2 regions of the Bacillus sp. NPDC077027 genome follow, and region 1 is predicted to be linked to the other one. Evidence: a T-box and tRNA genes for the amino acid it is inferred to sense, from the RefSeq annotation. Region 1 holds a T-box; the other holds one or more tRNA genes.
The links. The T-box of region 1 lies ahead of ACQKEZ_RS01705 (valine--tRNA ligase). A T-box ahead of a tRNA ligase gene usually reads a tRNA of that ligase, here a tRNA-Val.
Positions count from the first base shown of each region.

Region 2: it encodes a tRNA-Val, which carries the amino acid that the T-box ahead of ACQKEZ_RS01705 (valine--tRNA ligase) is inferred to sense. The anticodon was not compared.

Region 1 covers NZ_JBNNIO010000001.1:304,453-307,863, reverse strand. The annotation lists gene ACQKEZ_RS01705 (valine--tRNA ligase) at 1-1,311, opposite strand, end outside; T-box leader at 1,372-1,597, opposite strand; gene ACQKEZ_RS01700 (hypothetical protein) at 1,772-1,960, shown strand; gene ysxE (spore coat protein YsxE) at 1,977-3,005, opposite strand; gene spoVID (stage VI sporulation protein D) at 3,043-3,411, opposite strand, start outside.
Region 2 covers NZ_JBNNIO010000005.1:18,528-21,938, forward strand. The annotation lists gene ACQKEZ_RS15970 (MurR/RpiR family transcriptional regulator) at 1-220, opposite strand, end outside; gene murQ (N-acetylmuramic acid 6-phosphate etherase) at 234-1,145, opposite strand; tRNA gene ACQKEZ_RS15980 (tRNA-Glu) at 1,406-1,480, shown strand; tRNA gene ACQKEZ_RS15985 (tRNA-Val) at 1,497-1,572, shown strand; tRNA gene ACQKEZ_RS15990 (tRNA-Thr) at 1,576-1,648, shown strand; tRNA gene ACQKEZ_RS15995 (tRNA-Tyr) at 1,677-1,761, shown strand; tRNA gene ACQKEZ_RS16000 (tRNA-Gln) at 1,766-1,837, shown strand; gene rocF (arginase) at 1,972-2,883, shown strand; gene sigW (RNA polymerase sigma factor SigW) at 3,091-3,411, shown strand, end outside.

The DNA of each region.
Region 1 (3,411 bases):
TTCTGGCTGCTCCATCCCGACATATACTTCTTTTGTTTCTTTATGATACCAAGCTGGAATACGGTGTCCCCACCATAGCTGACGAGAAATACACCAATCACGGATATTTTCCATCCAGTGCAAGTAAGTCTTTTCAAATCGATCCGGTACAAATTGAACTTGATCCTCACTCTTCTGTAAATTGATTGCTTCGTCAGCAAGCGGCTGCATTTTGACAAACCATTGAGTTGATAAATAAGGTTCTACAACTGCGCCGCTTCGCTCACTGTGCCCAACAGAATGCATATGGTCTTCAATTTTGAATAGTACGCCTTCTTCCTGTAAATCCTTTACAATCTGTTTACGACATTCAAAGCGATCCATTCCTTGATATTGCAAGGCGTTCTCGTTCATTGATCCATCTTCATTCATCACGAGAATGCGTGCCAAGTTATGACGGTTCCCAATTTCAAAGTCATTCGGGTCATGAGCTGGTGTAATCTTAACCGCTCCAGAACCAAATTCCATATCCACATAGTCATCTCCAACGATTGGAATTTCTCGACCCGTAATCGGTAAAATGACCGTTTTGCCAATGAGGTGTTTGTAGCGTTCGTCCTCTGGATGAACAGCCACCGCTGTATCACCAAGCATTGTTTCAGGTCTTGTCGTTGCAATCTCAATTGCACCTGTACCGTCCGCTAGTGGATATCTCATATGATAGAAAGCACCTTGCACATCCTTGTAAATCACTTCAATATCAGAGAGGGCTGTCTTGGTCGCTGGATCCCAGTTAATAATGTACTCACCACGATAAATCAGATCCTTCTCATATAACTGAACGAACACTTGACGAACTGCTTGATTCAGTCCATCATCCAATGTGAAACGCTCGCGTGAATAATCAAGACCTAGACCCATTTTTGCCCATTGACTTCGGATAAAATCTGCATACTCTTCTTTCCATTTCCACGTTTCTTCCACAAACTTTTCGCGTCCAAGGTCGTAACGGCTGACACCCTCTTCTCGAAGCTTCGCCTCTACCTTTGCTTGTGTTGCAATCCCTGCATGGTCCATTCCTGGAAGCCATAAAACATCATAGCCTTGCATCCGTTTCATACGCGTCACAATATCTTGCAAAGTAGAATCCCAAGCATGACCAAGGTGTAATTTACCTGTTACGTTTGGCGGAGGAATGACCACCGTATACGGCTCTTTCGTTTCGTCGTTTTTTGCTTCAAAAAATTTTCCTTCCAGCCAGTATTGATATCTGTCTTTTTCAATAGCACTTGGATCATACTTTGTCGGCATTTCTTGATTATTTGTTTCCATTTATGTAACCTCCACATTTTATAACGGCTGATGAAACTAAAAAAAGCTTTTCCATCCCTATGAAAGGACGAAAAAGCTTTTCGCGGTACCACCTTTTTTTACGGGCACAAATGTGCCGTACACTCTAAATGGATAACGGGACTTGCCCGAATTTCTCTACTTCTTTGTTCAAGAAATTAAGCTCACAGGCGACCTTCCAAACAGTCTCATCCTAGGAAGCCTCACAGCTAATAGCTTCCCTCTCTTTAGGTATCTTGTTTGTACTCTTCCTGCTCAACACTTATCTATTATTAATTTATCGTTCATCAGCACGTACTAATCTTTTATTTATATTACTAGATGATTTTTGTTTTCGTCAATCATCTTTTCCGCTTTTTCGCATCTTTATACAAAATAGGCAAGCACCCTTTGCCCATTTGCCCATATGATAGTAACAAAATCAATTAGGAGGAGGCTTCTTTTGAAAAAAATCAATCCGTACACACTCCCGCCTTGGGTTAGACAAATCCGAGCAGTCGCCTCACAAGTCGTGCTTCCGATTGCGATATTTCAAGGATTCCGCACAATTATATTCCCTACGACGTTCGACGTCCTCATTTTAGGTATCTTAATCTTCCTCGCATGTGCGTTTCACTTAGACTGGTTTTAATAAACAAAAGCGCCCGTCACTCTGATGACGAGGCGCTCTGCTCTTCTTCAAGCCGTCTTGCCTGCTCAACCTCATGAACCTTCATGACAGTTGGCTCTGAATTTTTCATTTGCCAATAGGCTTTTAATAACTGTCGACAGCTCTCCATCTCATCTTGATTGCCTGCCTCGTACGCTTTGACTACATCAAAAACTCCTTGTGGATAGGCGAGATAGCTTAGAAATAGATGAATCTCTTCTTCTCTTAAAGGATTCCCCTTTTGGTAAGTGTAAAACCACGAGGTACATTCAGGGCAGGTGGTTGGATAAGTTTTAAATGTACGAAAATAAAAGGTGAGTAGGTCATAAATTGGTGATGCCACTCTTGATCGTTCAAAGTTTGTAAAATGTCCTGTTCCTACATCATTGTATAAGAAATGATGTATAGACAACTGGCCATGATTTAAAACGACTCTCGTTGTATCCTTTTCTTTCATTTCCTCATGCCAATCCTCTAATCTTTCTAATGCAAACCCACTCGCTGACATCGTTTCTGAAAAATACATCGCAGCGGCAAGTTCAAATGGTGACATGTACCACGCATGCTCAGCCCGCTCAATCAATTGTTCATACATTTCCTTCTCTGCTTCCCACTTATCCTTTATTTGCGTGTAGTGAGCTTCAATTTCATGCTCAGTGATATCAGTCATGACTTCTGTGCGCTGATGAAGTCTAGCAATCTCTTGAAACATATATTCGTGCTTATCATCTTGTTCTTCCCTTTTCTCGTTCGCAAGCCAAGGCATTAAATAATAAACAAATCGACCTTCACTTCCACTTGAGAAAAAGGAACCATTTCTCGTACGATAAATCGGCACAAATAAACGATACCCTTTCGATTCAAGTTCAAGCATTTGATCTGTAAATTGGATGTTTCGATTCGCCTTTATTTGTTTTAAGGCAAAAACACCCTGCTTCGTATAAACTCGTAACACTGCAGGACTGACAGACTCGATGTATTCCGCCTCAAGCCCATACTCATATAAGACTGATTGGATTTCATCCACTCTCACTCACCACATTTTCTAGGTCGGTCTCCACATGTTAAGCGTTGCTTTTTTGATATTCAGGAATATAGAGAATTTGGCCTTCTTCCAGTTCCGCATCTACTGAAAGTGAGTTGGTTCTAAGCAAGTGCTGAACATTTAACTGATATCGCTCACAAATACGATCAATTGTATCTTCTTGTTGAACAATGCATATTTTCATGCGAGAAAAATCTTCCTCCTCCTGTTTAGCAAAAAGTTTTGTTAAATAAAGAGAATTTTCACTCCCAGATGAAGACTGCCTTAATTCCTCTTGAGGTTCTTCAGCTTCAACCTCACTCTCTAACCCATGATCCCGCTCTTTTGGTATCGGTTCAAAATGATAGGCTGGTGTTTCAAAAACAGGTGATTCCGAATACGGCTCACT
Region 2 (3,411 bases), on a different contig from region 1:
CAGCGATACGCATTTTCAAATCATGAAATCCGTCAAGGCCTAGGGATTTGCAGAGGCGAATGACAGCTGAGCTACTCGCCCCAGCTGCCTGACTGATTTCATGTACAGTGCTTTTGATGACTTTGTCGGGATGGGCTAGCATGTAGTCTGCGATGATTTTTTCAGATTGTGGAAGCTGTGGTTTGATCGCGTGTAAAAGGGTAAGTCCACCCGCTGACATGTGATCGCCTCCTTTATGATTGATGTATTTCTATGGCTTTGTTAATGTGTCCGTCTGCTTGATCGAGTAGTGTTTTTGCTGTTTTTTTGTCTGTTTGTGTTTGAAGCATGACAATGGCTGTTTTGACTTCTAAATCTGCCTCTTCAAGTGCTTGTTTTGCTTGGTTGTATGAGGCGTTTGTGACAGTTTGAATAATGGTGATGGCACGTTCCTTTAATTTGTGATTGCTTACTTTCACATCAACCATGAGGTTTTCATACACTTTCCCATGTCTAATCATGACAGAGGTGGAAAGCATGTTTAAAATCATTTTATGAGCTGTTGCGGCTTTCATTCTTGTAGAGCCTGTAATGGCTTCAGGGCCAACAATGACTTCGATGGCGCAGTCTGCGAGCTGACTAATTTCTGCTTGGGCATTACAACTAAGTGCAACAGTCTTGGCTCCGACAGTTTTGGCATAGGAAAGTGCACCGATAATATAGGGCGTTCTGCCACTTGCTGCGATGCCAACAATCGTATCCTTAGGCGAAAGGCTGATGTGTTCAAGGTCTTGTCTGCCTGCTTCTTCACTGTCTTCAACATCTTCAGCTGCATGTGAGAATGCGGAGTCACCGCCAGCCATAATGCCAACAATCACATCGGGTGCAACACTATACGTAGGCGGACATTCAACCGCATCCATGACGCCAATTCTGCCACTCGTTCCAGCTCCTAAGTAAATGAGTCTTCCTCCAGTTGAGATGGATTCATAAGCAAAGTCACTCGCTATTTTGACTTGCTCTAGTACGCCATTTACGGCTTGTGCGACTTTCATATCTTCTTGGTTAATGGTTTTGAGCATATCGAGCGGATCTGCTTGTGAAATGTTCGTTGTATTTGGATTTCTTGATTCTGTTGTCAAAGATCGCAATTGGGATGGCTGCATCCTAAACCTACCTCCTGGCGTTTATGGGACTTTTTTTCTTTCTTAATTTTCAGTATATTCGTCGCGGTATAAAATTTCAATATATTTTTTATTTTGTGAAATATTATTTTAGATAGAGGAAATATATATAGAAAAAAGTAGGGATAAAAGCGCTCAAAAAGTTTGAAAATAAAAAAAATAAAAATTCCCTTTACAAAGGGCACTTATCATGTATATAATAACCTTTGTCAGCTTCAGAGAGACAATAAACTTGACAAACTGGCCCGTTGGTCAAGCGGTTAAGACACCGCCCTTTCACGGCGGTAACACGGGTTCGAATCCCGTACGGGTCACCATGATTTTTTTGAATGTGGAGGATTAGCTCAGCTGGGAGAGCATCTGCCTTACAAGCAGAGGGTCGGCGGTTCGAGCCCGTCATCCTCCACCATATGCCGGTGTAGCTCAACTGGTAGAGCAACTGACTTGTAATCAGTAGGTTGGGGGTTCAAGTCCTCTTGCCGGCACTGTTTTACTTTTATCAATTTTATATGTGGAGGGGTAGCGAAGTGGCTAAACGCGGCGGACTGTAAATCCGCTCCCTCCGGGTTCGGCGGTTCGAATCCGCCCCCCTCCACCATTTTTGGGCTATAGCCAAGCGGTAAGGCAACGGACTTTGACTCCGTCATGCGTTGGTTCGAATCCAGCTAGCCCAGTCAAGACACCTTTTTCAGAAAGGTGTCTTTTTTCGTTTGTGGTGAAATGTATAACTATTCAAAAAATTGTCCAGTTGAGTCAAGAGACGTTCGGAATATAAAATAAGGAGGATGGATGGAAAGGGGTTATTCATATGGTGGGTAAAAAGAAGGTTGCACTGATTGGTGTTCCAATGGACCTTGGTCAAATGAGAAGGGGCGTTGACATGGGCCCGAGTGCTATTCGTTGTGCAGGCGTAAAAGAAAAATTGGAATCGCTTTCTTTTGAGGTGGAGGATTTAGGAGACATTCCAGTCGCTCAACGAGATGATGAGAAAGGGCTTAAAACGGATGGGAAACTGAAAAACTTGACGGAGAATGCTGGTGCAAATGCGTTATTGGCTGATCAGGTAGACGGTATTGTTCAATCAGGTTCATTTCCACTTGTTTTAGGTGGAGATCATAGCATTGCCATTGGTACGTTGGCAGGAGTGTCAAAGCATTATGAGAATCTTGGTGTGATTTGGTATGATGCACATGGGGATTTGAATACGGAGGAAACCTCTCCTTCTGGCAATATTCATGGGATGCCGCTTGCTGTAAGCCTTGGGCTAGGTCATTTTGATTTAACAGATATTGGTGGTTATTCACCGAAAATTAAACCGGAAAACCTTATTTTAATTGGTGCGCGTTCGTTAGACGAAGGTGAAAGGGCATTGATTAAGGAAAAAGGCATTAAGGTATATACGATGCATGAAATTGACCGAATTGGTATGACGAAGGTGATCGAAGAGGCCATTGCATATTTGAAGGAGCGAACAGACGGTGTGCATTTGTCACTTGATTTAGACGGATTAGATCCAGCGGAATGTCCGGGGGTTGGAACGCCGGTTGCAGGAGGAATTAGCTATCGTGAAAGTCATTTGGCGATGGAGCTTTTAGAGGAGTCAGGGATTTTGACTTCTGCTGAATTTGTTGAGGTTAATCCAGTTCTTGATGAACGAAATAAAACGGCAGAAGCTGCTGTTGCACTTATTGGTTCTTTAATGGGTGAAAAATTATTATAGATAGGATGAAAAAGATCGGGAATAACCCCCGATCTTTTTTGTTTTAAAACGGGCGGCATGAAATTTAAGAATATGTTAAGGTTTTAAACGGCTGATAAGCATAACACGGTGTCAAAAATTTGTTAAACTATTTTTATAGGATGATGAAACCTTTTGAAAAGAGGTTCGTATACATAAAGACCGGTGAAGGCAGAGGTTGAATATACTATGGAAACAATGATAAAAAAGAGAATTAAGCAAGTGAAAAAAGGCGATCAGAACGCATTTGCAGACATCGTAGACCTGTATAAAGACAAAATTTATCAGCTGTGCTATCGTATGCTTGGGAATGCACACGAGGCGGAAGATATTGCGCAAGAGGCGTTTATTCGTGCTTTTGTGAATATTGAAAGCTTTGATGTGAACCGTAAGTTTTCCACATGGCTGTATCGAATTGCAACCAACCTGACCATCGACCGTATCCGTAAAAAAAAGCCGGATTATTATTTAGATGCAGAGGTGGCAGGAACAGAAGGATTGAACATGTAT